DNA from 3 places in the Erysipelothrix enhydrae genome. Region 1 is predicted to be linked to each of the others. Evidence: a T-box and tRNA genes for the amino acid it is inferred to sense, from the RefSeq annotation. Region 1 holds a T-box; the other regions hold tRNA genes.
What was found. A T-box is a leader RNA that pairs with one kind of tRNA and senses whether it is charged. The one in region 1 lies ahead of leuS (leucine--tRNA ligase), so its partner is inferred to be a tRNA-Leu.
Positions count from the first base shown of each region.

Region 2: it has a tRNA-Leu gene. The T-box ahead of leuS (leucine--tRNA ligase) is inferred to sense a tRNA for this amino acid. The anticodon was not compared.
Region 3: it has a tRNA-Leu gene. The T-box ahead of leuS (leucine--tRNA ligase) is inferred to sense a tRNA for this amino acid. The anticodon was not compared.

Region 1 covers NZ_CP125807.1:848,927-859,810, reverse strand. Annotated here, with positions in the region: gene leuS (leucine--tRNA ligase) at 1-1,856, opposite strand, end outside; T-box leader at 1,891-2,096, opposite strand; gene LLS04_RS04230 (hypothetical protein) at 2,155-2,289, opposite strand; gene LLS04_RS04225 (restriction endonuclease) at 2,299-2,697, opposite strand; gene LLS04_RS04220 (pentapeptide repeat-containing protein) at 2,716-3,330, opposite strand; gene LLS04_RS04215 (putative RNA methyltransferase) at 3,327-4,130, opposite strand; gene LLS04_RS04210 (thioredoxin) at 4,271-4,828, shown strand; gene LLS04_RS04205 (peroxiredoxin) at 4,913-5,578, opposite strand; gene LLS04_RS04200 (TetR/AcrR family transcriptional regulator) at 5,717-6,274, shown strand; gene LLS04_RS04195 (ketopantoate reductase family protein) at 6,312-7,313, opposite strand; gene LLS04_RS04190 (LytR/AlgR family response regulator transcription factor) at 7,376-8,017, opposite strand; gene LLS04_RS04185 (CopY/TcrY family copper transport repressor) at 8,194-8,640, shown strand; gene LLS04_RS04180 (glycerophosphodiester phosphodiesterase) at 8,722-10,494, shown strand; gene LLS04_RS04175 (hypothetical protein) at 10,643-10,884, shown strand, end outside.
Region 2 covers NZ_CP125807.1:1,057,347-1,068,230, reverse strand. Annotated here, with positions in the region: gene pflB (formate C-acetyltransferase) at 1-957, opposite strand, end outside; gene LLS04_RS05340 (type 1 glutamine amidotransferase domain-containing protein) at 1,409-1,930, opposite strand; gene LLS04_RS05335 (deoxyribonuclease IV) at 2,050-2,883, shown strand; gene LLS04_RS05330 (LytTR family DNA-binding domain-containing protein) at 2,970-3,407, shown strand; gene LLS04_RS05325 (LiaF transmembrane domain-containing protein) at 3,407-4,174, shown strand; tRNA gene LLS04_RS05320 (tRNA-Leu) at 4,300-4,382, shown strand; gene LLS04_RS05315 (DUF7000 family protein) at 4,490-4,957, shown strand; gene LLS04_RS05310 (B3/B4 domain-containing protein) at 5,095-5,811, shown strand; gene LLS04_RS05305 (ClbS/DfsB family four-helix bundle protein) at 5,840-6,364, shown strand; gene LLS04_RS05300 (hypothetical protein) at 6,379-6,759, shown strand; gene LLS04_RS05295 (phospholipase D-like domain-containing protein) at 6,890-7,636, shown strand; gene LLS04_RS05290 (maltose acetyltransferase domain-containing protein) at 7,847-8,209, opposite strand; gene LLS04_RS05285 (hypothetical protein) at 8,196-9,275, opposite strand; gene LLS04_RS05280 (DUF349 domain-containing protein) at 9,337-10,569, opposite strand.
Region 3 covers NZ_CP125807.1:65,908-76,791, forward strand. Annotated here, with positions in the region: gene LLS04_RS00290 (endonuclease MutS2) at 1-321, opposite strand, end outside; gene LLS04_RS00295 (CvpA family protein) at 314-979, opposite strand; gene rnhC (ribonuclease HIII) at 1,053-1,940, shown strand; gene LLS04_RS00305 (deoxycytidylate deaminase) at 1,927-2,406, opposite strand; gene LLS04_RS00310 (rhomboid family intramembrane serine protease) at 2,415-3,614, opposite strand; gene LLS04_RS00315 (RluA family pseudouridine synthase) at 3,614-4,522, opposite strand; gene lspA (signal peptidase II) at 4,515-4,976, opposite strand; gene LLS04_RS00325 (alpha/beta hydrolase) at 5,060-6,073, opposite strand; gene LLS04_RS00330 (cysteine hydrolase family protein) at 6,070-6,588, opposite strand; gene LLS04_RS00335 (MATE family efflux transporter) at 6,641-7,981, opposite strand; tRNA gene LLS04_RS00340 (tRNA-Leu) at 8,106-8,190, shown strand; gene LLS04_RS00345 (helix-turn-helix domain-containing protein) at 8,347-8,604, shown strand; gene LLS04_RS08475 (IS3 family transposase) at 8,654-8,785, shown strand; gene LLS04_RS00350 (hypothetical protein) at 8,814-9,212, opposite strand; gene LLS04_RS00355 (hypothetical protein) at 9,304-10,884, opposite strand, start outside; gene LLS04_RS00360 (ABC transporter ATP-binding protein) at 10,877-10,884, opposite strand, start outside.

The DNA of each region.
Region 1 (10,884 bases):
AGGCCACGTGTACTCCATGCAATAGCACCATCCAATGGTCCCATAAACATTTCGTAAACACGAAGTGCATCCGCACCGTGACTTTCAACGATATCATCAGGGTTCACAACATTCCCGCGTGATTTACTCATTTTCTCATTATTAGCACCAAGAATCATGCCTTGGTGGTATAGTTTTCCAAATGGTTCTTTGGTATCGACAACACCTAAATCAAAGAGTACTTTATGCCAGAATCGTGCATAAAGTAGGTGGAGTACAGCGTGCTCCGAACCACCCATATAAAGATCTACGGGCATCCAATGTTTTAGAAGTTCTGGATCACCAATCGATTCATTGTTTTCTGGGTCAATGTAGCGTAAGTAGTACCAGCAAGATCCTGCCCATTGTGGCATTGTATTTGTTTCGCGACGTCCTTTAGTACCATCCGCAAAGGTAACATCCAACCAGTCACCTGCATTCGCAAGCGGGGACTGACCATCACTTGCCGGTTTATAATGCTCAACCTCTGGAAGTTCCAAAGGAAGTTCATCGATCTCAACAGTTCTCATGGTTCCATCTTCTAAATGAACAATTGGAATTGGTTCTCCCCAATAACGTTGTCTTGAAAATAACCAGTCACGAAGTTTATATGTAGTCTTCGCTTCACCATAACCATTCTCAAGCAACCATGATTGCATTGTTTCAATCGCTTCATCTTTACCCATACCATCTAAAAATCCAGAATTGATATGAATTCCATCACCGGTGTACGCTTCAACAGCAATATCGCCACCCTCAATCACTGGAATAATTTCAAGGTTGTATTTCTTAGCAAACTCAAAGTCACGTGTATCGTGTGCAGGTACTGCCATAATCGCACCTGTACCGTATGCTGCAAGAACATAGTCTGCGATGTAAATTGGCACTTTTTTTCCATTAACTGGATTAATTGCATAAGCACCTGTAAATACACCAGATTTCTCTTTATTCAGTTCAGTTCGTTCTAAATCAGACTTGTGTAACACTTTTTCAACATAAGCATTGACTTCGTCAATATTTTCCGCTGTTGTAATTTCTTTAACAAAAGGATGTTCTGGCGCAAGAACACAGTATGTATTTCCAAATAACGTATCCGCACGTGTTGTAAATACTGTAAATTCCTTATCATGATCTGCAATTTTAAAGATAACATTGGAGCCTTCGGAGCGACCAATCCAGTTAATTTGCATTTCTTTAGTTGAATCTGGCCATTCAACCAAATCCAAATCTTCAAGCAAACGATCTGCATATTCCGTAATTTTTAAAACCCATTGACGCATTGGCATACGAATAACATCAAAACCACCAACTTCACTCTTACCATCAATAACCTCTTCATTTGCAAGAACGGTACCCAATTCTGGACAGAAGTTTACAGGCTTTTCATCAACATAAGCCAGCCCCATGTCATAAAGCTTTGTAAAGATCCACTGAGTCCATTTGTAGTAACCTGGGTCTGTTGTAGAAATCTCACGACTCCAATCATAGGAAAGTCCTAGACTTTTAATTTGATCGGTAAAGTGAGCGATGTTTTGCTTTGTAAATTCATTGGGGTGGTTACCGGTCTTCAAAGCAAATTGCTCTGCTGGTAAACCAAAAGCATCCCATCCCATAGGGTGTAATACATTAAAACCATTCATACGTTTATAACGTGCAATTACATCCGTAGCTGTATAGCCTCGTGGATGACCTACATGAAGTCCATTTCCCGATGGATATGGGAACATATCTAAAACATAGTATTTCGGTAAATCAAAGTTATGAACATCTGTTTTAAACGTTTCATGTTCATCCCAATAATTTTGCCATTTTTTCTCAATTTTTAAATGGTTATACATTTTTTATCCTCCTATAACATAAAAAAAAGTACCTATAAAGGACGAATTGCTCGCGGTACCACCTTAATTCCTATCGATATTCGATAGACTCTCAATCCTTTAACGCAGGGGACGTAATTTCCTACTGATTCAGAAATTATGCTCAAAGATGAGTTCAAAAATCTTAATACACTGATTCGCACCAACCATCAGTTCTCTTAGCTATTTTAATTTTCTACTATTTCTTATCATCGCTTTCTTAAATAATAGTTGAAACATCACTAAAAGTCAACAAACCAAGTCATTAAAAAGAGGCGTCTTACGCCTCTTCATTTTTAGAGCCTTCTTTAACAATTGCCATAAGAACAATATTGGTTACGATTAATCCCGCCGCCAAAAACATTGATGGTTTACGATTCGCCTTTTTCACAGCTTTATTCACTAATTTCTTCATCAAAGCCTCCTATAAATTTAATCTTGTTTCTAACTTATCCAAGTGATAAACATCCCAGAGATTGATGCGTTTAATGTTTGAGTATTGCTCTGCTTTTTCAATGAACGCACCGTTTGTAACAACTATACCAATTTTTGCTTTATGGAACACTAATGCAGCCGCGAGTTCTGAAATCGGCTCTGTCCCTACTTCTTTAGGATTAAATACGATTTTAAATGCACAACGCATCCCATCTTTTTTTGCAACAACATTGACGCCATGCGCATATTTTGATTCGGGAACTTGAATCGAATCATAACCTAACAACGGCAATAGATCTAAGAAATAATTTATAAATTCTTTTTGATTGCGAACCTCTAAAACATGTTTAGGTGTTCTTGTTTTAAAAAGCGAAGATATAAAACTCATATTTAATACCACCTTTCGTTAATCAATAATAAGACCCAGATAACCAATCAACGCACTCGCTTGATCTGCACGAATGCGCATTCCTTTAATGAGTGATGGTGAATATACAATCGTATCAAATGTACAAGAGGTTAAATCTAAAGCGTTGCAGCGTGTATCGGATAGATTTAAACCCGTTAGCTCGCAATTCTTAAACTTCATATTCTTATACTTTGCCATCATCAACGACGACTCATTAAGTCGACATCCATCAAACAAAACATTCTCAAAACTTGATTGTGATAAATTCATAAAATTCATTAGCGTATCTTTAAAAACGACATCTTTAACTTTGCTGTCATAAATTTCACTGGCCATTAACTTACATGAAAGAAATTCACATCGATAAAGATAACTTTTTTGTAGAGAATGATTGCTTAAGTCACAACGGTCAAACACGACATCTAAAAACTCTGCACGATCACAAGCATCCATCTCAAATTCACATTTACTAAAACAAACTTGTTCACATTTTACTAATGCGTGATCTTGATAAATCAAACATGATTCATACCGTGTATTACGTTTTAATTCCGAAAATAGCACTCGAGCATTGCTCACTACAAACTCTTCGATAAATTGAGGTCTTTTCATAATGTCTCTTTTCTATAAATTGCAAGACCAAACTCTAAGCCCACATTTAGGTGTGAATACTGCGTCAGTCTTTCAATATTTTCTTTAGGTGTACGATGTGCATACGGTGTCATCGCAAAAACATTTAAAATATCCTCTGTCGATGTAATCTCGATAGGTCCTTTAATTTGCATCACATCGAGCAATTGAAATCCCTCATACATTTTCACATCAACATCGTTTGCATAAGGTTTGTCATAAACAATTTCTTTGAGTTCCATCAAATGATTTGCAAGTGGAAATACCTGAATAAAAATGCCATCTTCTTTTAATACCCTTAAGATTTCTTCAATTTTAAATGGCGCAAAAACAGATAAACACCCATCAAAGGTATCGCTCATGATCGGTAAATCAAAGGTACTGCCAACAGCGAGCGTTAAATCGCAATTTCGTCTTGATCCTAAATCAACGGCATTCTTAGAAATATCAACACCATAAATCGTTCGTCTAGGCTTAAGTAACGATTCGGTATACCAACATTCACCACAACCAGCATCCAAGATATGATTGCACGAAAACTGATCAAAGACATATTGAATTTGCTCCAACAACATCGCATAATAACCTTTATCTAAAAAATTTCTTCGTGCCCGAACCATTTGCTTATCATCGCCATGCTGTTTCGTCTTATCTTGCTGTGACATGAGCAAATTTACATAACCACTCTTGGCCCGATCAAACTGATGACCCTTAGAACAAACGTATGAACGACCTTGTTCTTCCAATGCTTGTCCACAATTCGGACATTTAAAATATGTCATATAAATCCCTGCCTTACTTAAATACAATTATACCACACCTAAATCCCTTTTCTAACAACATACTTAACATATACATACGCTATGTTTATCTTGCAATTTTTGAAAATAGTTCTATAATTTAAGAGACTAAGGAGGTCATTATGAAAAAAACATTACTTGTCCTACTCGTTTCAATTTTCGTATTAACCGGTTGCACCTCAAATAATCTCATGAAAGATTATAAAGGTTTCACCAAGAAAGATCACCATTATGTAACAGCTGATTCGGAAACGATTATTAAGAATTTGGAAGATTCTAAAGAAGGCATCTACTACATTGGTTATGCTGACTGTCCATGGTGTGTTGCATTGGTACCTGAAATGGAAACCGTAATAACAGACTTAGAAACAAGCTATAAAGAACAAGGCATTGAAATCAAACCTGAAATCATGATGTTAGATGTTCAAAATTCTGAATATAGTAATAGCGATGACTTGAAAAAACGACTATCTGATTGGGATAAGAAACTTCCAGAGGCACTACGTTCAAATGGATATGTACCCTTTGTTGTTGCGATTGATAAAGATGGAAAAATTCAAACACATCTAGGTACTGTTGATGGTCACAAACCTCCAGTAGCACTAACAGAAACTCAAGTTAAATTCCTGCATTTACGTCTTAAAAATATGTTTGACGGAATCGATGCACACAGAAATTAATAAAATTATTAATATTTAAAAAGTAAAAAACGAATTCCTCTTCTTTAATTAAGAATGGGAATTCGTTTCTTTTATTATAATGACTTATTTAATTGGTTTATGAACAAACCACCAGTCAAGGTATTCTGTATCGCCTTCGTTTGCTTGTGCTTTTCGTTTTTCCGCATCTGCGATTGTTGATGCAGGTGGAACAATACCGTGATCACCGATAAACTCATTATTTGGCCAGTTTTCAGGGATTGCAACACTATATTTATCTGCAGTTTGAAGTGCTTTTGTAGCACGAAGTATCTCATCAATACTACGTCCGACTTCTTGTGGATAATACATTGTTAATCTTAGCACACCTTTATCATCTACAATAAAGACTGCACGAACTGTGTTTGTACCCATTGCAGAGTGAAGCATACCAAGTTGTGATGCTGCACGTCCTAATTCATCCGCAATAATTGGGAATGGAATCTTAACATTTGCATGTTCGTCAATCCATTCGATCCATTTCATATGAGCATGAACACCATCAATTGATAAACCAATTAATTCTGCTCCAATTGCATTAAACTCATCGGCAGCTTTCGCAAATCCAATAAACTCTGTTGTACACACAGGTGTAAAGTCACTTGGGTGACTAAATAGAACGAACCATTTTCCTTCATATGCATCCGGTAAAGTCATTTGACCTTGAGTGGTTTTCACATTTAATGTAGGAAATTTTTCTCCCAACAATGGGAATGTACTGTTGTTTTCCATATATATCCTCCTAGTATAGGGCACTTGCCTTATATATCCATTATAGTGATAATGATTATCATTGTCAATGAAATCTAATGATATTCTAAGCTCATTTATGGTATGCTTGTGTTATATTTACAAGGATTGAGGGAACTTATGCCAAAGATAATACATAATATTGAAGAAGAAATATTTGCGAGTGCAGAACATCTTTTTTATTTACACGACTATGAAGATGTAAGTATGAAGATGATTGCTAAGGAAACAAACATAGCCGTCGGTACGCTTTATAATTATTATCGCGATAAAGCGTCACTATATGCCGCTGTAGTGCATAAAAGTTGGGCTGATACATTTGCTCGTTTAAAAAATTGCATTACGACAGAGGTCGACTTTAACGCAAAATTTCGTAAACGTCTAGAGGTTTTATACTACGACTCCGAAAAAAGACATGGACTTGGAGTTCATTTTAAACGAGTTCGAGGAATGAATGCTGAGAGCTTAGAAGATCTACAAGGTTTTGTTCTTACGAATATTAAAGAAGTCTTTAAAGATATGCCCATTGCGAATCCTTGGGTATTTGATACTGAAATCATCACAAAGTTAATTTATTCATTATTATCTAATCTTTCATTTTTGATTGAAAATTATCCGTTATCAAAACAAGATAACATTGATTTTCTATATCATTCATTAATCGCATTCTTCCAGTAATTTCTAAAAAGACCACATCAGCTGAATGTGGTCTTTTTTAGAAATTGGTAATGTGGTTGTATAAAGATTGATCAATATGTTCCTGTTCTTCAAGTTTCACAAGCATCGCTTGCATATTTTCTGTGAAGTGTGGCATCGGTACACATTGACGTTTTCCTTCTTGATAAACCTCATAACATATATACATTAAATCATCGATGTTATTATGTCTCTTCATTGACTCCCGTGCAATACGACTTGTTTTAAACTTTACTTTCATTCCCCATCCAGAAATTCCTGCAGGAAATTTATACGGTAAAATTTCTTGTTTAAAATGATTCATATTAATCCCTCTTCCACGAGCGATTAACAGTGTTTCTCGTATTGTACGTATACAATGAGCTAATGCCTTACTATTTGTCATGACATACTCAACAGAGGGTCCTGGGAAACTAAGATTTCCATAAAGTGCCACGGTAGAAACAATCGCTGCACTTACGGACATCCTCACCCACATCCATTCCAACATATCATGTGGAATCTCAAATGTTATATCACAACTTTTAAATAGGGACATCATAAGGTTATAGTTTTGAATGCGAGCATGTGATTTCGACTCAATCATAACATATTCATTAACAACTGCTTTAAGAACTCCGTCCTCATCCATTGAGCCACCACCTACAGGATATCCTAAAATATAATTGTAGAAACCCATAATTTCATCCAGGCGCTTATGGTCTTTCCATACTCCAGTGAATAGTAATACGGTTCCATGAATTTTCGCATTTCTTAAACAATCCATTGCTTCCTTTAGATTACCCGATGAGACACTGACAAAAATAAAATCATACTCTTTTTTTGTTGATGGATTAATTTTATAGTCGTAGGAGAGTTCTTTTCCTTTTGGATTAAGTCTTCCATCAAGTAACTTCACATGAACACAATCGACATGTTCTTTTCCTTCACGAAGGAAATGTTCAACATTATGACCGGCACGAGAAAACAAGGAACCATAAAGCGTTCCGATCGTCCCCAGACCAAGAATTAAAATATCCATGAGCTCACGCCTCACTTCCTTTAACTCTATTTTAAACGATTTCTAAATTATTTTCATCTTTCTTATTGTTTTCTTAATCGATTATAGTTTCGATAGAACCGTTGATAGCGTCTCCTTGATATTGGTAAACGCGTACCATCGTTTAAAAAAAGCAAACTCGAAGACACAGCTCTTACATATTTTAAATTGACCATGATACCTCGATAACAGTGTTCAAATGCGAATCGTGATAAAAGTTTTTCCCAAATCGAAAAGATACGATTACTATAAAATCTCCCATTTTTAGTTACTACTGCAATTTTCCTACCTTCTGTTTCTACATAATAAATATCCTCTGCACAGACACGTTGTGATGGTTTTCCATCTATCACAATACAATCTGACCAAGGACGGTGCTCCTGAATTATCGTCAACAAGCATTGATAAAGTTTATTCGGACAAAACGGAATATGGTAAGTATGTTTAAGGACATCATCCACCCTAGGAACATCAAGATACACTACATGTTGATCTAATCCTAAATGTTTCGATTGCGCGAAACAATGATCTGTTATCACAATTTGATAATGTTGATCAACTTTCCGAACAGAATCAGCAACAATTGGTAACAACAAAATCTCACTACATTGCGTCACCACTTTTTTCACAAGTTCTCGATTTTTTTCTGTTTTAATACACATGGCAATAAATATCACTTCGATCACCTCATATCTTTCTCCACAAATTTATCGAATGTATAAACGCTTGTAAATGCAGTTTGCTTAAGTGGTATTTATATGCATAAGTGGTAATTTTAATTAAACTTTTTTTCATACAAAGCCTAATCATTTACCTTGACTTATATCGACTACAAATGTAATCTAATTGTAGAGGTGATTCGATGAAACACACGAAATTGGTATCAGATTCAGAATGGGAAGTATTACGCGTATTGTGGACATTAGATCATGCCACAAGCCGTGAGGTTGCCGACCATTTTAAACACGTTAAAAATTGGGAACCTGCAACAACTAAAACATTGATTAGCCGTTTGGTGAAAAAAGGTTATGTTAAAGCGGATACTGAAGGTAAAGCTTATGTCTACCGTCCTACAATGACTGAGAAACAAGGAACGCAGAGTCGAATCATGGAAGCATTTGATTCAATTTGTGCTCAAGAAGTTGGGAATACGTTGCGAAATATTATAGATCACTATGATCTCTCCCACCAAGATAAGAAAATGTTGTTGGATGTGTTGAGCGATAAAAAATCTGTTGATTCCGTTGACTGTAACTGCGTTGTTTCATGTGGTTGTGATCAAGATAACTGTACTTGCAAGAAAGCGTAACGCGCTTTCTTTTTTTCTTAAGAGAGTCTTAATAGGTTTTAGTAGCAATCTCTCATATAATAGAAGCGAAAGGGGATTTTTATGAAAACATTTAAAATAATTGAGACACTTAAGAAAAGTTTTATTCAAATCAAAGATGACACATTCCGTTATGTACTTATTATTATCCTCGCGGAATCAATGTCGCTACTATTAATTAAGCAGATTGCAGATCGTGTGTTTAAAATTGCACTTTTTAGAGCAAACATCATCGGGATTACAAACGAGAATTTTTGGGAACTATTAGGAAGTCCTACATCACTTGTATTCTTAATTATGAGTGTCCTACTCATCGCGATTTTTATTTTATTTCAACTCACTGTAATTATAAAATTTGCGAATCGTCCCTATGAAAATCGGAAATTGGGAAAAAACGATTTTATTAAACCGCTACGAAAAATTTTTTCGTCGCAAATTTTACTCATATTAGTTTATATATTTTTAATCATGCCTAACGCTAATATCGGCCTCACAACAAATATAACATCCAATGTACACTTACCTCGATTTGTTGTCGATGCTGTTTTAGAAAACCCTGCAGGTTTAATTGCATATACTTCAGCTATTGTGTTAGCCTTTATTTTAAATATTAGGCTTTTCTTCACACCTGTAATCTTCATCACTCGAGATGAACTTAGCTTTATAGAGTCTGCAAAAGAGAGTTGGAACCTTACCAAAAAAAGAAGTTTCAAAATATTTCAACTCGTTACGGTAATTACCTTATTAACGTCTGCGATTACGATTGCGGGAGTTTTCCTTCTTTCGATCCCCATGGCTTTAGTACCCGACACAAAGATTCAGGTTGCGAAAATTACTGGAGCACTTTCTGTATCCATGATTTTCTTTTTTCTAGCATTCACGATTTCGTACTCAAGCATCTTTACCTTACAGGCTATAGTCGTTGCATATCATGAGATTCTGGGCGAAAAACCCTATTTACGGGAGAAAAACTTTGCACCTAAAAAACATCATCTCCTTGTCAATATTGTTATGGTTGTTGTCTTTATTGTATTTGGTGTTAACGTTTACTTGAATACACCCAGCGACGCTTTGACTTCCTCGACCAAAGTCGTATCACACCGTGGTGAATCTGTAAAAGCAATTGAGAACACACTTGAATCGTTACAAATTGCAAGTACATACAAGCCCGACTACGTTGAAATGGATATTCAAATGACACAAGATGGACATCTCATTGTGTTTCACGATAATACGTTAAAACGCCTCAGCAAACAATCTGACAACATTCATCTTCTTACACTTGAGGAAATTCAGAAAGTAACCTTAGTCCACAATGGATACGAAAGTCGAATTCCAACTTTTGATGAATATGTTGCGGAAGCAAAAAAACTTAACCAACCGCTTATGGTTGAACTTAAAACCTCAAAGTATGATCAAGATGACTTTATCGAGAAAATGATCGCCACGCTCGACAGATATGAAATGCGTCCTGTGACCGCGTTTCAATCACTTGATAAAACCGCAATTCTTAAACTTAAAGAATTGTATCCCGATACGTATACTGGTTATATACTTGGCTTAAATATTGGTGGATTAGAACGATTGGATGTCGATTTTTATTCTATCGAAGATTCCTCTATTTCTTCTCGTACATTAAATGATATCGAACGTTACAATAAAGACCTTTTCGTTTGGACTGTAAACGAAGAAGATCGTATGGATTTATACCTAACCATGGAAGTTACTGGAATTATAACTGATCATGTAGAAGCTGCACAAAAAGTTATTGAAGACCTAAAAGCAGCAACACCCTTTGATCGAATTTATAAGGATGTATTATCTTCATTAAAATAAAATTGTGAAAGTCATGCTCCAATCAGCGTTTTCTTAACAAACTCTTTGTTTCTATTCTAAAATCCCTGTTTTTCGTAGAAACTGCTGCTTCAAACCTTTTCAATTTAAGTGAAAATCTATAAACTTATGCCGAGAGGATGTTGTAAGCATGAAAAAAAACTATTTAATTGTATTTCTAATTATTACTAATTTATGTTCTTTAAGCTACATTGGTTGGAAGCAATCACAACCTGTTCCCTACAAATCTGAGTTAAGAGTCTTTGTAGAAGAGATTTCACGGATTACCGGAGAAAGCCTAGATGTGATCAAAGATGAAATACGAACACTTGCGAAAGACAATAATTTAAATAAAATGGAAGCTGCACAAATTCGGCTTCGAGATGCAATTTT
Region 2 (10,884 bases), 210 kb from region 1:
ACCACTGAACAATGCATTGTATTCAGGTGTACGTGCAAATTTAACCATACGTAATTTCATTACGAGGTGGTCAATAAGTTCTTGTGCTTCTTTTTCAGTAATCACACCAGCATCTAAATCACGTTGGATATAGATATCAAGGAATGCTGAGATACGTCCAATTGACATCGCTGCCCCGTTATTTTCTTTGATAGCTGCTAAGTAACCAAAGTATAACCATTGAACTGCTTCTTTAGCATTTGCTGCAGGTTGTGAAATATCGAATCCATAAGAAGCAGCCATTTCTTTAATTTCTGCTAATGCATGAATCTGATCACTGATTTCTTCACGTAAACGAATTACATCATCTGTCATTGTTTTGTAACCTGTGTGTGCTAAATCATTTTTCTTACCAGCTACAAGACGGTCGATACCATAAAGTGCGATACGTCGGTAATCACCGATAATACGTCCACGTCCATAAGCATCTGGAAGACCTGTAATGATCTTGTTCTTACGTGCTGCACGCATTTCAGGTGTATAAACATCAAATACCCCTTGATTATGTGTCTTGCGCCATTTTGTAAAGATATGTACTAACTCTTCATCAGGTTCATAACCATTACTTTCAAGAGCCTTCACAGCCATTCCAATTCCACCGAAAGGAATAAACGCTTGTTTTAATGGTTCATCTGTTTGGAACCCAACAATTTGTTCTTTATCCTTGTTCATGTAACCAGGACCATGTGAACTTACAGTAGATACAATTTTAGTATCCATGTTGTAAACGCCAGCTTTCTCACGTTGTACAGCATTCATTTCTTCGAGTTGTTCCATAAGATCCAACGTATTTTGAGTTGGTCCTTCTAAGAACTCATCATTACCAGTATACTCTGTGTAGTTATTTTTGATAAAATCACGAGTATCAATGTTTTCTTTCCAATAGCTTCCTTTGAAGCCTTTCCATTGATTATACATTAAGATACCTCCTTATTCTCGGGTTTGATTCCCAATATCTTATTTGTATTACACGCATATTATATCAAACTTAGTACAATACGTTTTATTTTTCACATCCTTTTTGGGCTTGTTCTTGTACACACTTGTGCTTAATTGCTTCAAAACATACTAGTTTGAGAATTCACAGACTTTTTTCACAAAATTATTTAGGTCACTTCAAATCTAAAAATACTCACTTTTAAGTGAACTTAGTTCAAATAAAACCCTTTTTCATTTATGTCATGGTTTCACAAACTCCATAAGCACCGTTAACACTATCTTGCTCAAAATAACGAAGTTTATGAGTGTGGAACAATCCGTAAAAGTTCAAATTTAACGGTAGTCATTAAAAAAACGACGCTACATTACTTTAATTTCGAAATTAAAAGCAAGATAGTGTCGTTTCATTCAAAAAAAAGACTGATTTCGATCAGTCTTTAAGTGCTTCAATAAGGAGTGGTAAATAAATCGGTAAATCCGGTGGTCGTCTTCCTGATACAACGTGACCATCTCGAACTGCCGGTTCATCAACCCAATGTGCTCCTGCATACATTAAATCATGCTTAATACCTGGTGTACTGGTTACCGTTTTTCCGTTTAAAATTCCAGCAGATGATAAAACCCATCCAGCATGACAAATTTGACCAATTACCTTTTTATTGCTGTCCATATACTTCACAAAATCCAGTACTGGATCCAATCGACGAAGATAATCTGGTGCCCATCCACCCGGAATCACAAGACCATCATAGCGCGTAATATCCACATCCGAAAACTTTAAATCACTCACAACCGACAGACCGTATTTTCCACGGTAAGTCGTTCCACTAAGTTCAGCTGCAATATCAACGTGCGCACCCGCTTCACGAAGTCGAAGGATTGGGTACCACAATTCTGGATCATCAAAATCATCACTTACGATGGTTAAAACTCTTTTACCACTTAATTCCATGTCATCACCTCTTTATTAAACTCTATCAATATCCCTTTCTAAAGTATAGTTATTTGCTTTAAGATTGTAGTCTGCGATGCATCTTGATACGATACATATATATATAAGGAGGAATTTTTATGTTTTATCTAGGTTGTCATCTCTCATTTGCGAAAGGTTATGAAGCAATGGGACATGAATCACTTCGTATTGATGCTAATACGTTTCAGTTTTTCACGCGAAGTCCTCGTGGGGGAAAAGCAAAACCCCTTAATCTCGAGGATTTAGGAAAACTTAATACTTTAATTGAAGTAAACAATTTCAAACACATTCTTGCGCATGCACCATACACGATGAATCCTTGCAGTAATAAGGATTATACGCGTGATTATGCAGAAGAACTCATGCTTGATGATTTGTCTCGTATGAGCCATATCAAAGGCAGTCTTTATAACTTCCATCCAGGAAGTCATGTAGGACAAGGTGTTGAACCGGCGATTGTTATGATTTCTGATATGTTGAATCGCGTCTTAGACCCAAACCAAGAAACAATTGTCTTACTTGAAACGATGGCAGGTAAAGGAACTGAAGTCGGTCGCACTTTTGAAGAAATTGCTGCAATTATTGAAAAAGTGAAGGTTAAAGAAAAAATTGGTGTATGTTGGGATACATGCCACATTTATGATGCCGGTTATGATATCGTGAATGATTTAGATGGTGTTATCGAACACTTTGATGAAGTTGTTGGTTTAGATAAACTACATGCGATTCATATCAATGACAGTAAAAATCCCTTTAAGTCTCACAAAGATCGCCACGAAAAAATCGGTCAAGGATCAATAGGGTTGGAAACATTCGAAAAAATTATAAACCATCCCAAATTACGTCATCTTCCGTTTTATCTAGAAACTCCACAAGATGATAACGATGGTTATAAAGCAGAGATTGAGCTCTTAAGATCAATTCGTAAATAACAACTTAAGGTTTATTTATGACATCTTACCCTTTTTTTGTATCGATTCGATTATAATTATTTATAATAGAGTCAGGAGGAACATCCGTGAATATAAAGGTTATTATTAATCCGAATCTTGAAGAAGATATCGTTTTAGAGTGTCGCGAAATGACACCTCAAATTGAGAAAATGATTCATACTTTGGATACCCAATCGATTAACGCGGTTCACCGCGGTAAAGATATTACACTTGATCTTGATGAAGTTTGTTTCTTCGAGACTGAAGACGATGCGGTTTATGTCCATACAGCAAAAGATTCATTTCGCACACACTATCGCTTGTATGAGTTAGAGGCATCCTTGCCAAGTTCATTTATACGAGCATCCAAATCAAGTATTGTGAATCTTAATCAGATTGATTCACTTGAACGGAATATTACTTCATCTCGAAGTGTTCAATTTTATAACAGTCATAAGATAACGTATGTATCACGCATGTATTTCCAACAAATTAAACAACGATTAAAGGAGGAGAGTATCTAATGAAAAAAAATGATTATTTCTGGGGCTTTGTACTAGTTTTACTGGCATTTGGATTATTTGGTAGCGCATTTAATCTTTATAGTTTTGGTCCCAATGCATTTAAGATTGCATTTACGGTAGCCTTAGTAGCGTTCGCAATCTCAAATATGCCTAAGTTAAATTTCTTTGGGATTGTTTACCCACTTACTTTGGCGCTTTGGATTAACCGTGTTTATTTTAATATTCACGGAAATGGCGGCACTTTATTTTGGGCAAGTACATTTCTAGCTGTTGGTCTTTCCGTGATCTTCAAACGACGCAAACGGCACGTAAACTTTCAAAAGTATGAATCGTATCGTGAAAGTTCAAGCTATGCAACAGATGAAGATGGTAATCAATATGAGTATCACACAGGAACACAGCAAAGTCGCAGTGGTTATCGCGATGACGACCATGCAGACTATATAAATATCGAAGCATTGTTTACGGATCGTACGCGATATATCCGCTCAAAAAACTTTACGGGTGGCTATATCGATAATACCTTTGCGTCATTATCAATCTATTTTGATCAGGCTCAATTTAACCCTGCAGGGGCACAGCTTGAAGTGAGTTGCGCATTTGGACAAGTAAAATTGTTTATTCCTTATAATATCAACGTTATTAATAATATTGATAATACACTTGCAAGTGTCAGTGATCCCCATCGAAACACAGTCGTTGATGGTCCTACATTAACCTTAACGGGTGATGTAACCCTTGGCGAAATCAAAATTGTGTACGTATAATCACTATTTAAGCGGTTTTTAACCGCTTTTTTTATATTTTCAATCTTTTTTTATTTTTATTGAATTTGGGTATTGCTTTCTTAGAAATGGCTTGTTATAATCTATTAGCAATACCAAGTGAATACGCGGGCGTGGTGAAATTGGCAGACACACTAGACTTAGGATCTAGCGCTTCGGCATGGAGGTTCGAGTCCTCTCGCCCGCACCAATTATTAAATAACAGTCATTACTTCGGTAATGACTTTTTCTTGATCTTTTATTTGTTAATTGTTTTATAAAAAAGGATTTGCTATAGTTTGAATAAAGGAGATTACTATGAAAACTTCTATAAATAAGCGCATCCTTCAATACCAAGAAAGCATCAATAATAACGACATGCCTTCTACGTATAAATTTTTAATCGACACGATGAATCAAATTCAGCGTAATTTCGTACTTGATTCATTTTCAACGAAATCCGTTCTTAATGGCTATCTCGATTATACTTATTTTTATTTTGATGATGATTTTCTTCGGTCACAGGGTTTAAAGCTGGGCTTAATCTTAAATCATCAAGCGATGGCCTTTGAACTTTGGCTTATGGGACGGACAAAACCGATTCAAGAAAAGTATTGGAACTTGTTGAAAGATACGCCCCTTAATCATTTTGACGAGATGCCTCAGTGGTTTATCGTTTCTATGAATTTGGTAACCCATCCAAAATTTGAAGATCTTGATGCACTAACAGATACAATACTTAAAACGATTCCAATCGCTTATGCGCAAATACACGCTTATCTCTAGCTAAAAACTTGTTTTTATATCAAGTTTTTTTTTTTTTTTAAAACGTCTTCGGAACATGATTTCCTTTTTTCATCACATTTACAAGCTCCCCTTCACACCAATGTATTATAATAATCATATAGAAAGAAGGAACTTCCATGACACAATTTAAAATATCTGATGATTTTTGGTCTTTATTTCCTGATGCTTGCTTTGGAATTGTGCTTGCACACGATGTCCAAAACAAAAATCTTAATTCTGAAGCAATGACTGCAATTTCTAAATTTCTTGATGAGAGTCATCACGACGCTCAAAAGCATCTTACAGAAGATGTTCTAAGTCAAAATACTGTTGTTTCTGTATGGCGTGACGCATATCAAAAGTTTAAAACCAAAAAAGGTGCACGTGTATCGATTGAGGCCTTGTTGAAGCGGGTTTCTAAGGGAAATACGGTTGGTTCGATCAATCCCCTTGTTGATATATACAACGCAATCTCGCTGACGTATGGGCTTCCTTGTGGTGGTGAAGACATCGATACGTTTGTAGGGTCTTTGCGATTAATTAAAACGCAAGGAAATGATTCATTTATGGCTCTGGGAGATACAGAACCCGATAATACACTTCCGGGAGAAATCGCATACGTTGATGATGTTGGTGCAGTCTGTCGTTGTTGGAATTGGCGTGATGGTCAACGCACCATGTTAACAAATGACACAACGAATGCATTCTTAATTATTGAGTGTGTCGATCCAACACGTCGTGACGATTTAGAAAAGGCTACCCAACACCTTGCAACATATGTTGAACAATATCTTGGTGGGTCTGTAAAAAGCACTATCATGGACTACGAAAACGTAAGTCTCAATCTTGAATAAAAGATAATTTAAAAAGGAGAAGAAAATCATGGCACGTCCACAAACAAAAGAAACATTGCTCGAAGCAGCATCTGAAAACTTTAATAAATTAAATGAATTTATCAATTCTTTAAGCGAAGAAGAACGCAATACAACATTCATACTCGAAGATCGAGATCGTAACTTACGAGATGTTTTATGTCATTTAATCGAATGGCATAAAATGATGATCCGATGGTATCAAATCGGTGTTATAGAAAATGGAATGCCCGATATTCCCGCAAAAGGCTTTACTTGGAAAACAACACCGGAACTAAATTACAAAATCTGGGAAGCATACCAAAATACATCCTTGGAAGATGCACTTACGGAAATTCAAAGCACCCATGCGGAAGTTGTAAGTCGAATTCATAACCATACTCAAGAATCGTTATTTGATCGCAAGGTTTACCCATTTACCAAAACAACAACCCTAGGTGCTTATTTTATCAGCGCCACCTCATCGCATTACGATTGGGCACTAAAAAAATTAAGAAAACAGTATAAAGCTTTGAAGCGTGATATAATAGATTAAAAGGAAGTGATACCATGGGTATTGATAATTGGTTTAATTTTCGTCCTAAAGCAGATCTCGATCGTGATCGCGAAAAATATCTAAAAAAGGTCTTTCCACGCGGTGAGCAACAAAAGCAAATGATTCAAAACGTACTCCTTGAGTTATTTCCAAAACGAGACCAGAAGGAACTTCTTTATCATTATATTGTTTGTAAAGAAATCATCACCAATGATGCATTGGATCCTTTTGACCAAATTCATAAAATTGAGAAAGCACTCAAACGGGTTCGTCCTAAGTTAGACTTTACTGAAACAGAAACGTTAACGAATCTGCTTTATATAGATGCTAATGAAATCGAAACCATTGATTCACAAAAACTTTTAAATCGAGTTAAGCATAAAGCCATCGTATGATGGTTTTTTTATTTTGTGTATCTATATTTTTGACTACTTAATACTCGTTTTTTGTGTGATTGAGAGGATAAACTTGTAAGTCATCAATTCCTTATTTATGATGTGTATCGTTATTAAAGGAGATTTTATTGTGTCTAATCATATAAATTTAAGTCGTGTCGATGGGGATCTTTATATTGGTAAAGGTGCCGGAAAAGAAATTATGACACGTTTTAATCAAAGTAAACAAACTATTAAGATTGTATCCCCATATGTAAATAAGGATTATGTACAGAAGTTAATCAAACAACATCAAGCAGGGATTGCTACGGGTTTAGTGTTCACCTGGGATTATAAACAAGGTCAAAAAGCAAATCAAGATTTGGCACACACCCTGTTCACCCAAACACGCATTAAAAGTGATGAAGCATTACGAAAGAAACGTATGGGACGTTTGATTGCATTAGGATGGTGTTTAGTTAATTTTATTATTTTAGCGCATGCACTAACACTTAAAGGAACTGTTGGTTTTTGGTTTGAAATAATAGTTGTTATGGTGTTATTTACCGCAAATTTCAAATATTTCGATCATATTCATAAGACACCCATCTATAGCTACGCTTACGAGCCGAATATGCCTATTTCTATTTGGAAAACCAACCGCTATCAAAAACTTCATACAAAACTGTATGTCGTGGATGATGTTGCTTTTATTGGTTCCCTCAATTTTACAAAAAACGGTTTTTATTCAAACTATGAATCTTGCATGAGTATTCATGAAAAGGATGAAGTGAATGACTTACATCACTATATTGATTCCCTTTTAAATGATAAAGAATGTCAGCAATTCTATTTTAATGAAATTGGAAAACAATACTTTGAAGAACCTGCCTACTAAAAAAAGTCCATCTCGGACTTTTTTTTATTTGATTGTTTTAATAATTTTCGCAGGGTTTCCAGCAAGAACAACATTATCTCCAAAACTCTGTGTGACAACAGCTCCCGCTCCGACCACTACATTATCCCCTAAGGAAACGCCGGGTAATAGAATACAACCTCCACCTAGCCACACATTGTTTCCAACACTGACTGGTTTTCCATACTCCCGTCACGAACTTCGTGTAGAAGGGTCAAGCGGGTGGGTAGCCGTATAAATTTGGACATTGGGTCCGCACATACAGTGATCACCAAATCGAATTTCACAGACATCAAGCATGACACAGTTATGATTTGCGAAAAAATGATTTCCTAGATGAATGTTTACACCGTAGTCACATGCGAAGCCAGGACAAATACAAAAGGTTTCAGGTGCACTACCAAGTATTTCTCGATAAATATCCGAGCGTACAGTGCCATTTGCTTCTTGATTTGCACGGATTGTACACTCTATTGCTTTTAAGTTGAGTTTCATTAATGTTGGATCATCGCTACGATACATTTCTCCACGAATCATCTTCTCAAACGCCTGCATGACGATACTCATTTTCAAAATCAACGAGTTCTTTATATATTAATGCGACATCGTGACGGTATGGGTAGTTTTTGGTTTCTTTATTGAAGTTTTGAAGAATTTGCGAAGCACGTACTTCATCCTTCTCAATCACTAACGCTTTCAAAAATTCAAATTTCAAACAATCTGGATTCCCTTTGATTTTCTTCACAATAGTATTCATCATTGGAGTGGGTTCTACAACCTCCCCTTCTAACATTAAACAGGAAGCATGATCAAGGTCCACAAATACTTTTTGAATTGGGATCATTTCGAGATCCTTAAGCGCTTCATATGCTTCAATACGGTCATGATTTGACTTCAACGATTCAATATAAATAAGTTGAGCCGTTAGACCAATGGGATTATCACAATCTTGAAGTGGAATCGATTTAATAAAACTTGGATTGATTTCTTCATAACCTTTCCCCTGTGCTTTCATACCAATAACGTAAAGTTGTAACCAGAAATAAGGACGTAACTCTGAGCGATGTCTTAACAAGGATGCATTGTAACCATCATTGGGTGTATCTTCCATAATAAGTCCATTCACCAAAATCGCGAATATTCCGAGGAGAATCAGTAAGGTTAGAAATATTTGCATGTAGGGTCCAACAGGAAACATTACAAGGAGCACAAGAGCCACAAGTGTAATGACACCATTTGTAATAAGTCCTCCAAAATTATAAAGTTGAGTCGGAAAGTCTTCGTTCATTGTTTTAGGCGGCATCATCAAACACTGTCCGGCAGTACCTGGAATTTTGAGCGATTTCAATTTATATCCGTTATTTGTTTTGATCAGTGTCAATGAGAAAAAACGAATCAGAATAAATTGATAACCCGTAATGAGACCAAAGATAAGATGACCTGTTTCGTGCATCACAATATGGATTATAAAACTTAATATTATAAAGCCCATCGACGCAAGAAAAATATTCAGGGGACCAATACTATATGTAAAGGATAGCTTTTGGGCCATGTGCCCTCCCGCAAATCCTAAGAATGCGCAAAGAAAAACTAAGGTTATTTTCAATAATTTATTTTTCATATAATCCTCTTTTCATGTCTATTAGACCATAAAAAAACCACTCATGCAAGAGTGGTTAAAACTAGAAGATTCGATTTAATTCATTTTGAAGTTTTGCTTGTTCACGAACATATTCATCAAGTTTTGCTTCGTTTTCTTCATAGTTGTTTTTAAGACCTGCAATTTCTTCTTGTAACGTTTCAGAATCATTTGTTTTTGCTTGACCTTCAAGACTTGCAATCTTAACTTTAATTTTTTCATTGAGTTCTTCTAAAGCATCACAACGAACATCGAGCAGTTCAAGTTCTTCTTCGATTTCATTACGACGTGATTCTTGTCGATTAAAATCTCGATTTTTTATGCGTGCATAGAAATCATCTTGAATACTTCTAAATGTATCCCAAAGTTTTGGTTCATGATCGCGACCACTATGTCCTGCATCTTTCCATTCATTAAACAGTGCTTCCATATTTTCACGTGTGGTTGCATCGTTGAATGCTTGTACAAGATCCTTCGCCTTTTCGATAATCGCTTCTTTTTTCTCACGCGCGTTATCTTGTTCAGCACGTAATCCGTCAAAGAACTCTCGTTGTTTTTGATAGAAATTTTGACGATGACCGTTAAATTCTTCCCATAAACGATCTTCATGTTCACGACCAGCAAATCCGGCTTCTTTCCAACGTGTCATTAAATCGCGCATTACATCCGATGTTTCTTTCCATTCGGTCGAATCTTTAATTGCTTCTACTTCGACAATTAAGGCTTCTTTCAATTCTTTCGCATCTTTACGAAGTACCGTCATTTCTTCAAAATGTGTACTGCGAGCATCAAAGAACTCATCATTTATCGCACGGAATTTTTCCCAAAGTTCTTGATCTACGTCTTGACCCGCAAATCCAGCTTCTTTCCATTGTTTTTGAAGTTCTTGTAATTTAACGGCTGTTTTATTCCAGTCTGTAGATTTTTTTAGTTGGTCGGCTTGTTCAATTAAATCTTTTTTAATGGAACGTGCACTTTCGAGTCGTTCTTGACGATGTTCATATTGATCAAGTGCTGTTTTAAATTTATCTTCTAAATCTTGATCTATGCCTTCTTCAGATAAAGATTCCCATTCTTTCTTAACGAACTCAATGCGTTCATCATCCCCTGTACTCATAACACTGTATACTTCTGAAATTAATTGGTTTTGTCGAGACGTTTCCACAGAAGCAAGACTTTCCCATCCAAAATCATGTCGCGAAAATTCAGGCTCTCTTACTTCCTTTTCTACTACTTCTTCTGTCTCATTAATTTTTTTCTCGTTAATGTCGAACACCTCTTTCTTATCAATTGAAATATTATGTCATGCATAAATTTTGCATGAATCCAAAATACTTCTTTATTATCTAATAAATCATATCATTTATATGTGATTTAAACGTGAAATTCATGTGTGCAAACATGCATTTTTCGTTTTCTTACATTTATTTTGATTTATTTTTTCAGTTTATCAATCATTCCAATCTAAAAATCTTTGAAACCGTCTAATATACCCTGTTTAAAGCCTTTTTTCTCGAATTAAGGTGTGTTATTTGTCTTCAATTTGTCTATATTTTATCTTGTTTTTGGAAGTTGATGGGTTGAATCCTGA
Region 3 (10,884 bases), 780 kb from region 1:
ATTTTTAAATTGTTTTTTAAGACGTTCAAGACCTTGCATAAAGCGTCCAACATCTACTATATCTTCTACCGATAAAGTTCCACCCTTTTCAGCAAGTGTTAAAGCATAGGTTACATCTGTGATGCCACCAAATGACATAGAACCATTAACAACTACTAATTGTAATGCATCTTTAGCACGCGCTAAATCACGCTTCACAATTAGTGAGGAAAATGAAGGAACCGTATTTAAAACCGCTTCCTTACCCAATGAAAAGGATGCATAATGAGCTATTCGCTCAAGCACTTTATCGAACTCTAATCGAGACGATGTATTATTCATATTTTTCTAAATACTCCCTAATCTGTACTTCATTAAATCCGTGTTTTTCAAGCCACTTTACCATAGCGGTTTGCTGACTTGGAGATAACTGTTGATCTGTAATAATACTTTGAATCGCAGCATTTTGATTCATAAAGTCATCAAATGATCCTAATATCGGTGTTGATGCACGTTCGACATACACCAACCAGGTATTGTCGATGATTTCTTGACCATTTTTAACAATCGGTGTTGTTAGAAAGACACAAATCAACACGAGCTTAAGTGCAAAAAACGCAACGCTAAAGACACCACCAATTGCAGAATTCACTTGTTTTACTAATGGAACTTTTGAAATTATGGTTGCAAGTGGTGTTACCAGCAATAAAACCACACGAATCACAACGAATAAAATTACGAACCATATCAACTGATTCATTTGATGTACAACGAGTTGATTAATGGTTAGAAACCCAGTTCCAGATGCTTTAAAGAATTGGAATATTTGCACAAATACAGGTGCGAAAATCCATGCTGCAAAAAGCGATACAAAAGTTCCCACAACATCAACGAGCTGCAGCAACAAACCTTTCTTATATCCAATATAAAGGGTCACCGCAAACCAAATAATAATAACCCCATTTAAGTAACCCATCCAATCATTGGGAAACATCACCATAAAATCACTCCTTCTTTTTTTTATTTAATGAGTTCAACTATTAATTTCAATCGAAATAGTCTATATTATTAGTATGACAACTATTACAATAAAACTAACAGACAAACAGATAAACGAATTAAAATCACGATATTCAAAATATCCAATTCGTTACGATATTCAATACACACACTTCCAAATTAAGGGAAGTGATGTCACCATCACAGCCTACACCAGCGGTAAGGTTGTTTTCAGCGGTGAAGGCGCAGAATTTCACGCTTCATCTTATTCTGATCGAACTTCAAAGCCCAATTCACCGCTTGCATCAACACAGAAGATTGAAGGATCGATGGCAGGCAGCGACGAAGTGGGTACCGGAGATTACTTTGGTCCAATCACCGTCTGCGCTTGTATCGTAAACGAATCTGACTTGCAACGAATTCCCGTTGCGGAAATTGTCGATTCAAAACAAATGACGGACGATAAGATTCGAAAAATTGCTCCAATCCTTAAAAAAGAACTTCAATACAGTCTTCTTATTCTTGATAATAAAAAATACAACCGTGTCCATGACACAATGAACATGAATGTCATCAAGGCAAAATTACATAATCAAGCATTCTTAAATCTTAAAAAACGATATAAAATGCCGCCTTACGCAATCATTGATCAATTTATGGCTGAGAAACCTTATTACAACGCACTCAAAGGAGAACCTGAAATATTTCGTGGGCTTATCTTCGAAACAAAAGCAGAGAACAAGTTTATTGCAGTCGCATGCGGTGCAATTATTGCTCGATTCGGTTTTTTAGATTACCTCGATAAACTCTCAACAAAATATGACTGCGTCTTTCCTAAAGGGGCAGGTTCCCATGTTGACACATTTGGAAAAGAATTTGTTAGACGGTATGGAAAAGAAGAACTTGATAATGTTGCGAAGGTTCACTTTGCCAATACAGCACGAATTCTTAACGATGCGTAAGCGAAACACAAATTGCTTTATCAATTTTTCGATAAGAAACTCCAGCAGCATCAAGCATGCGCTTCGATACTAAGACAGCATCCGTTTCTGCGTACTTATCATCTTCATAAACAATTTCTTTAATACCACTTTGAATAATTGCCTTGGAACATTCATTACATGGGAACAATGATACATAAATCGTACACCCTTGTAAGGATTGGGTCGCATTCAAAATTGCATTTAATTCTGCATGAACCACATATGCATATTTCGTCGTTTGAAAATCTCCCTCGCGTTCCCAAGGAAACGCATCATCACTCAATCCCGTTGGAAGGCCATTATAGCCAATTCCAACGATTTTTTTTTGCTGATCTACAATTGCAGCACCAACTTGAGTTGAAGGATCTTTAGAACGCAACGCAGACAAATGAGCGAGGCCCATAAAATATTCATCCCAAGAAATGACATTATCTCGTTTACTCATAAAACCCCCTACTTCATAAAACCGCTTAAACGGTTTGCATAATTTTTAAACCCAAGTTCATACCAGCTATTAATAACCGACATATCCAACCTTGGGCTTGATAGGGTACCCGCATGTTGCGTCATCACAACCACAATCCCTACAACAAATACAGCAGATAGTACCATTGTTCCTTTGCGTAAATAATCCCAATCTTTTCGTTTTGAGAAAACAAGTCCACACAATAATCCTGCAATCAATCCACCTAAGTGGGCTGTTGCACTAACACCCGGTAATGAACTGATAATGAGATTAATAAATAAGACTTGAAAGACTTGAGACATAACTTTAGGGTTACGCATCGCTTTTGTTTCAAATAAATAGACACACATTGCGCCTAACAACGCAAACAGTCCACCACTAATACCAAGACCGATGACACCCTCATCCAGAATAAAGACAAATGCATTACCCATAAGAATACCCACGATTAGAGTAAAGAGATATTTTTTCCCTTCCATCACAGTTTCCATAACCACGCCTAAATTTCTTAGAGCCATTAAGTTCATGATTAAGTGTAGAAAAGAAATATGAAGAAAACCTGCAGTAATAAATCGGAACCATTCATGACCATGAACGATAAACGGTTTATAAAAGGCACCTAACATCACTGCAACAGTATTAATGTTTATCTCTGAAACTAAAATTAAGTATTGTGCGAGTAAAAAAACAACAACACAAATCATTGAGATGACATTGGTTACAGGAAAAGAACGGTATCGTGCTTGTTTTTGCATTCTACCAATCGTTTTTTTCAAATTAAGTACCGCCTTTGAAAGCGAGCGATCCGGATTTTGACTTATTTTTAAAAGTCCACTTAAATCACCGTATGAGGTAAGAAGTTGCGAGGATGAGATAAAATTCGGTCCTACAACCACATTCATATCATCTCCGACTTTGTCCTCTTGATTCACACTAATATTAAGCCCTTCTGCCTTCGTTTTAAATACAAGGGCGAGACTTTCACGATGTTTTGAAATCATCTCGCGATCAATATTTGAAAGGGATGTGGAGGTAACCATAATAATCGCATTGTCCTCAACATTTTGATTCACAAGCCAAACCTGTGAACTGTCTTGAGTCATTGAAACCATTTGATATTGAAAATGCTTCATAAAATAGTTCGCGACTTCAATTACCCATGCATCATATTGAGACTTTGTATACATTAATCTAACCTCCTGATTTCCTCGATAACGTCTTTCATTGTTTGAGGTAATTCAGCTTCAAACGTCATAACCTCTTTGCTAGCGGGATGCGTTAACGTTAATTTTTGTGCATGCAAGCACTGACCATTTGTTTCCCATGTATTTTTATAACTATATGTTTGATCTCCAACAATAGGATGCTTAATATACTGAGCGTGAACACGAATTTGATGTGTACGACCTGTATCTAATTTACAACGCAACACACTAAAATCATTAAAACGTTCTGTAAGATAGAAATGTGTTACTGCATGCTTACTGTTTTGATCTGTAACTGCCATACGTTGACGGTTTTTAGGATCACGACCAATTGGCGCATCGACCGTAGCACTTTGATGTTTAAATTGGTGATGCACAATTGCCACGTACTCTCGCGAAATTAAACGTTGCTTTAAATCTTCTACTAAAATTTCATGTGCTTCATTTGTTTTCGCAACAACTAATAAACCCGTTGTATCCTTATCAATTCTATGAACAATACCTGGGCGCAATTCGCCATTAAGATCACTTAATTGCGTTGTATGTGCCAATAGTCCGTGAACCAATGTTGGTTGATTTAACGTTGATGGTGATGGGTGAACAATTAAACCTTTTGGTTTGTTAACAACTAAAATTGCATCATCTTCATAAACAATATCTAAATCCATTGGCACTGGAACAATTGAAATTTGCTCCTCAGTAATTTCATACTCCACTACATCATCTTCTTTTAAGCGAAGGTTTGGTTTAACAACATTACCATTTACTCTAATATTTCCATTTTTAATCCATGTTTGTAAAACACTACGAGAATAATCCGTTACAGCAAGTGCCATATACTGATCAATTCTCATTCCATCAAACATTTCTTCTACAATTAATTTATTCATATTTTTGACCTCTTTCATCGAGATAGAGTACAACTGCGAGAATAAAAACACCCACAACCAAACTCATATCTGCTACATTAAATACAGGAAACTGATATCCAAAGATATTGAACGCAAACATATCACGTACATAGCCATAAATTGCGCGGTCAAACAAATTCCCAAAAGCACCTGCAAACATTAAGGCAATCGCTGTCAAAATGACAGGTTTATCTTCTTTTACATAATAATAAGCGAGCACAATGCAAACTGCTGTTGCAAGTACGATAAAAAGCCATTTCTGACCGTCAAAAATACTCCATGCTGCCCCTGTATTACGTACATACCGAAGTGAGAAAAATCCGGGTATAACGTGTAAAGAATCCCATAATGGAATCGTTTTGTCGATCCATGCCTTTGACAGCAAATCGATAGCGATAATCACGACACTCAATAATCCTAAACGTTTCTTCATAACTTCCTCATTTCATGTGTTTATTATAACATTATCGCATATTCATTGCATATATAAAACCCCATCAAAAAAGATGTGAGTCTTCACACCTTCTTAGCATATTTGTTAAGGAATCCTACAAATTCCTCAAATGTATGTACGGAATAAGGATTATCCATTTTAAATTGATACTCATGACCTAAAACATCCGCGACATCTTCATAAAACACAGAAGTCACCGGAACTTGCAACGATTCCAATTTTTCTTGCATTTTTAAACCGTCTTCCATAAAACTCATTTGATTACCATCCGTAATAAATGTGGGTGGAAAATCTTTAGTAACATGATTGAGAATGGATAACGATTCAACGTACGCTGTATCCATCCATGCCTTTTCACCCATGTAAGCCCAGGCCAAGCGACTCATAAAGAAATCTAAAACACCTGAAGAAGACTGCATATTTAAAAGTCCATTTAGATCGTAAGGTCCACAAAACAACGCAATCCCTTTAACATAACTCGGGTTTAACGTAACACTTTGATCGAGCTTTTGCGCATACTGTGAATCGACCTGAACCATCATGTATTGGGATATAATGTGTGCCCCTGCTGAATCCCCCGCTAAAATGATATTATTCATATCCAATCCAAAAAGCTCTGCATGAGATTCAAGATAACTTATCGCTTCACCAACTTGATGAACTGGAGAAGGGTAAACTGCTTCTGGCGCTAAATCATAGTTGAGGTTGATGACTCGATATCCTTGGTTGGCTAATTGGACTGCATACTCATAATTATCATGCTTATCGCCGCCTACAAACGCACCCCCGTGAACCCAAATAACTGTAGGGAGTTTTTGTGTGTTCTTCGGACCGAAAAGATCAAAAGTATTGCGGCCAGCCGTTGATTCATAGGTCAAATCTGTGTAAACACGAACTTCTGACTCAATCACTTCATACCCATCCGGTTTAACCGCCAAACCCCCTTCAAACACTCTTCGAATTAAAAAGGCAGAAGGTGCTGAATCTACGATAAAATACACCGCAACTCCACCAACAATTAATAAAACTAGAGCTAATACCGCTAAAATCCCACGTTTTATACTCGCCCGATTCATCGAATCACATCCACTTGTAGACCCTCAAGCACATCAAATGTACTTTGATTTAATACTGGGTCATAACTATCTGTGCAGGATGTATCTACAATAATTCGCGCCTCAGGACATGCAGCTTTTGCGATAACACACGTACTGATAACACAGATGTTGGAAACTAAGCCCATCACCTCTATCTCATCATAGTTTTTTTTATCTAAATAATTACCCAACTCTAAAGAGGCAAAAGTAGGTTTATTAAAAATAATCGTATCCGGCTTCACAAAGGGTTTTAAACGCATATCAAGTTCCCATCCGCTTGATCCCAAAATACAATGTTCAATCGGTAAACGACGCCCTTCTTGCGTTTCAAGATAATTGGATCCGTGGGTATCACGTGTAAACACAAGGTCACAATCTTGTTCATTTTCTAATTTTTTCAGAATATTCAACACCACTTGATTTGCTCCTTCAAAACCAAGCGTCCCCGATACAAAGTCATTTTGAACATCAACGATAATGTTTAATTTTTTCATATTGTCCACCCTTTTTATTTTATTGTAACATAAAAAAGTCCTCGAAGGAGGACTATGCTTTATCAAGCCATTGTGATGCTTTTGAGTACAGAAGTGTAAGAACCATTGAACTAATCCATGTAACGGAGTAGCTCCAGTATACCCAATCAATTGAATGATTAATACGCATCATTATAAACAAGAATATCTGTCTTAAAATTGTGAAACACGAAATCATGATTATCATTGGAACCATTGTAAGGCCTGCACCTCTTAATGCACCACTTAGAATACTTGTCGTGCTGAGTGCAAAATAGAACGGTACCATAATCCGCAACATGCGTGCACCATACATAATAACCATAGGTTCAGGTGAAAAGAAAGCAATCAGTTGATCTGCATAAATAAAGGTTGGAATTCCAATGATAATCACAATCCCTACCGCTAAAACTAGAGCAGTCCGAACACCTTCCATGATGCGTTCCTTACGTCCCGCACCAAGATTTTGACCTGTGAAGGTCGTAATTGTGAGTGAGAAACTTTGCGTTGGCATTGATAAAAATGCATTAAACTTATCTGCTGCACTAAAACCAGCGACCGCAGCGGATCCAAATGCATTAATATAGGATTGAACCAAAACATTTGAGAATGAAACAACTGTCTGTTGAATTCCAGTTGGAATACCAAGACGTATAATTTCATATAGTTTATCACGATGAATTCGTATGTCTGTCATCTTTAGTTGATAAATATCCTCGACACGTAATAGATGTATCCATACTAAGATTGCGGATGTGAGTTGAGCAATAAGCGTTGCAACCGCAACTCCCAAAATCCCCATATCAAACACAATCACAAACAACAAGTCCAACGATACATTAATAAGACTTGAAATACATAGATAAATTAAAGGATTGCGTGAATCCCCGATTGCTCGTAAAATCCCTGCACCGGAATTATAGATAACAAGACCGGTTACACCCCAAAAATAAACTCTTAGGTAAAGGGTAGCCGGTTCCATTATATTTGCAGGTGTCTTGAGCCACCCTAAAAATATCGGAGACATTACCGAACCGAAAAAAGTAAGAAAAACACTTACAATTAACGAAAACGCCATAAAGGTATGAATTGAATCATGCAATTCTTCATCTTTTTTCGCTCCAAAATAGCGAGAAATAAGAATACCGGCACCCGTTGAAATCCCCATAAACAACCCAATAATAACATTACTCAAGGGTGTACTTGCTCCAACTGCGGCAAGTGCTTCTTCACCCACATAGTTTCCAACCACAAAGGAATCGACGGTATTGTATAATTGTTGGAATAGATTCCCAATCAAAAGCGGTATTGAAAACAAAAGCATTTCTTTCCAAATGACGCCCTCTGTCATTGACGTCTTTTTATGAATTTTCATTATAACCTTCCTTCTTAACCATAAATATTATACACGATATTTTACGTAAATCATTAAATTAGCCACTTTTAATCTTGCACATTGTTTATACCAATGCTATAATACAAAAGCAGTTAATATCAATGCACCAGTGGCGGAATCGGTAGACGCGCACGCTTGAGGGGCGTGTGACGCAAGTCGTGTAAGTTCAAATCTTATCTGGTGCACCAAATATATATTTCACAGAACCAACTTCGGTTGGTTTTTTTATGTTTTAGGTAAATTCAAATAAAAAAGAGGACCGAGATTATAATACCTTTAAAGTTGACACTAAATAAAAAACACTATCGTGTTAATATTTAGTTAAATTTTGGAGGTATTTTTTTATGGGCAAACAAACGATAAGATCGTATGAAGATAAGTTAATGATTGTACAAGAGATTTTGAGTGGTAAATCATATAGAAGTGTCAGTGAGAAATATAATGTTCGCACTGGCACAATCGCAAACTGGAAAAGAAAACTTATGGAGGGAACACTATATTTAGATAAACGCGGAAAGAAACCTGGGGAAGTAGAGGACATAGAAATTATAAAAAAGTCTTATACTCTACTCATGAAAATCCGAAAAATGCAACACGAATAGAAAATTGGTTTTCCCAACTAAAGGAAGAATGTATTAGAATCGATGGGAAATTAACAAAACAAGAAGCAAAAACAAAAAAAAAGGATACGTTCATTGGTATAATACCGAACGTATCCAGAAAGACCTTGGATATCTTAGTCCTATCAAATATAAATCTACTTTTTATTTAGTGTCAACTTGACAGGTACTAGTATCGAAATCCTCTTTTTTTATTGTCGTTGTTCAACGACCTGAGACATTATGCGATATCCTTGGTATAATCCACCAAACCCACCGATAAGCAAGAAATTAATCACACCTACGATATGAACATAATTATGATCTAAGGGTGAAGAAAGCCATGCCCCTAAATTATTAAAACCAATACCGATACACATTGTCATGGATAACATCGCTAAAATATGCTGTTGGTCATCATTATGAGTATACAAAGCATAACAATTCACAAATGTAATTGCTAAATACATTGCACCCAGTTCTCGTTGCCAGCCGTAGTCAAAACCCCATATCGAGTTCGCAATCATATAACTTGGGAATATCAAATGAGATAACGCTGCCATAAAAAACACAGCCGTCATAACCGTTAAATACCCTTTTCTTCTTTTCATCAATCCAGCTCCCCTGCATTTCCTTAATTATAGAGAAGATAAGCTAATGGTTCAAGTCCCATACTCGTACGACTTAAAATAACCAAATAAACTATTTTCTAATTTTATACGTTTTCTCAGAAAACAATCGAACACAGAGCACACCGATAATGAAATATAATGCCGTTATGATTGAAAGCCACAAATTCAAATTTGGAATATCGCTTAAACGATTGCCATTATAAGCAACCATGACCACAAGAACTTTCACTAAATTATATAGGAATCCTTTTTCTTGCATCGATTCATTATAAGGTTGTAATGTGTAATAAATTAGTAAATTATGAACACTGAAAAAAACACTTAAAAGCACTAAGGTAATAATAAAAATTTGAACTTCACCACGTATCGGAATAATTAATTGTATCCCAACCATAAAAGCTACACCTATAATTATGGGTATAAGCGGAATCATATTTAGAAACACAAGTGTCCCTAAACGCCCTACAAACTGTTTCCAAATGATTTCAGGTCGTCGATAAAACGCATAGTTCAATAATTTTGAATCACAATTTAGATAGTATGCACGGGTCATTGACTCCCCAATATTCAGGAGATAGACGATAAAAATATAAGGTCCAATCGATTTAAACATTTCAGTTGAAAATGGATACCAAACTTGAAAATACATCTCTGGGAAAAACGATCTCAGAATTGTTAGGCTTATAACACTAACAACCACCACTGCAAGGATAACTAAAAATCTAAAACGTAGCGGTTTAAACCAGAGTCGTCGATGCCGTTCTAAAAAAAGACGATTCAACAGGCTGTAACCTTCATAACGATTAATAACTTGTTCAGATTGATCAAGATTATAATCATCATCAACTCGTAAAATTGTTTGACTCGATTTGAGGTTAATTGACGCTAGACTTTCTTCCGGACTTATTTGTTGAAGCATATATAACCCATACGATTCATGAATTTGAGCTTCGCAAATTGGTCTACGAACCATAAACGCAATCGCCATTAAAACAATCATACCGGTTAAGATATAAAAAACCACCCCTGATAAATAATTGGTAAATAATAATACACTAAAACTTAGTACTAAACCAAGCACAAATATCGTCTTATGTTTGCCACTTATTTTCTTATGGTAACGGTTAAAATACGCAAGATCTAAACCCTCTGCTACAACTTTTGTCCCCAATACCACAAGAACCATCATGGATGCCATAAGTACACTTTGGTCATACATCACAACAGTAAACATTATCGCAATACAATAGAGTATGCGTTCAATAATGTCATTGCGCAAACGGAAATTATAATATGACTTAAAGTCAACTTTGAAAGAGCGAATTAAGGTCCATTTTTCAATTGAATCATCACTTGAAATTGTACTTACACACGATCTAATTATGACCAATAGAAACCAAATAAGTTCGATAGGAACCTGTGGCAATGCTTGAGCAAGAATCCCAAAAATAATAAACAAATAAATAAAATGATTCACAATCATTTTAAGATAATGAAATACCGTTACAACACGACCAAGCTTCTTTTTTCGTTCTGTATTTTCATAGACGTTAGCATAAATAACCTTTCGTAATGGTTTAATCGAACGCAGATAGTATAGAAATCGATTTGTTCGATTTACAACGTTAATATCTTTTAAAACACTATGATT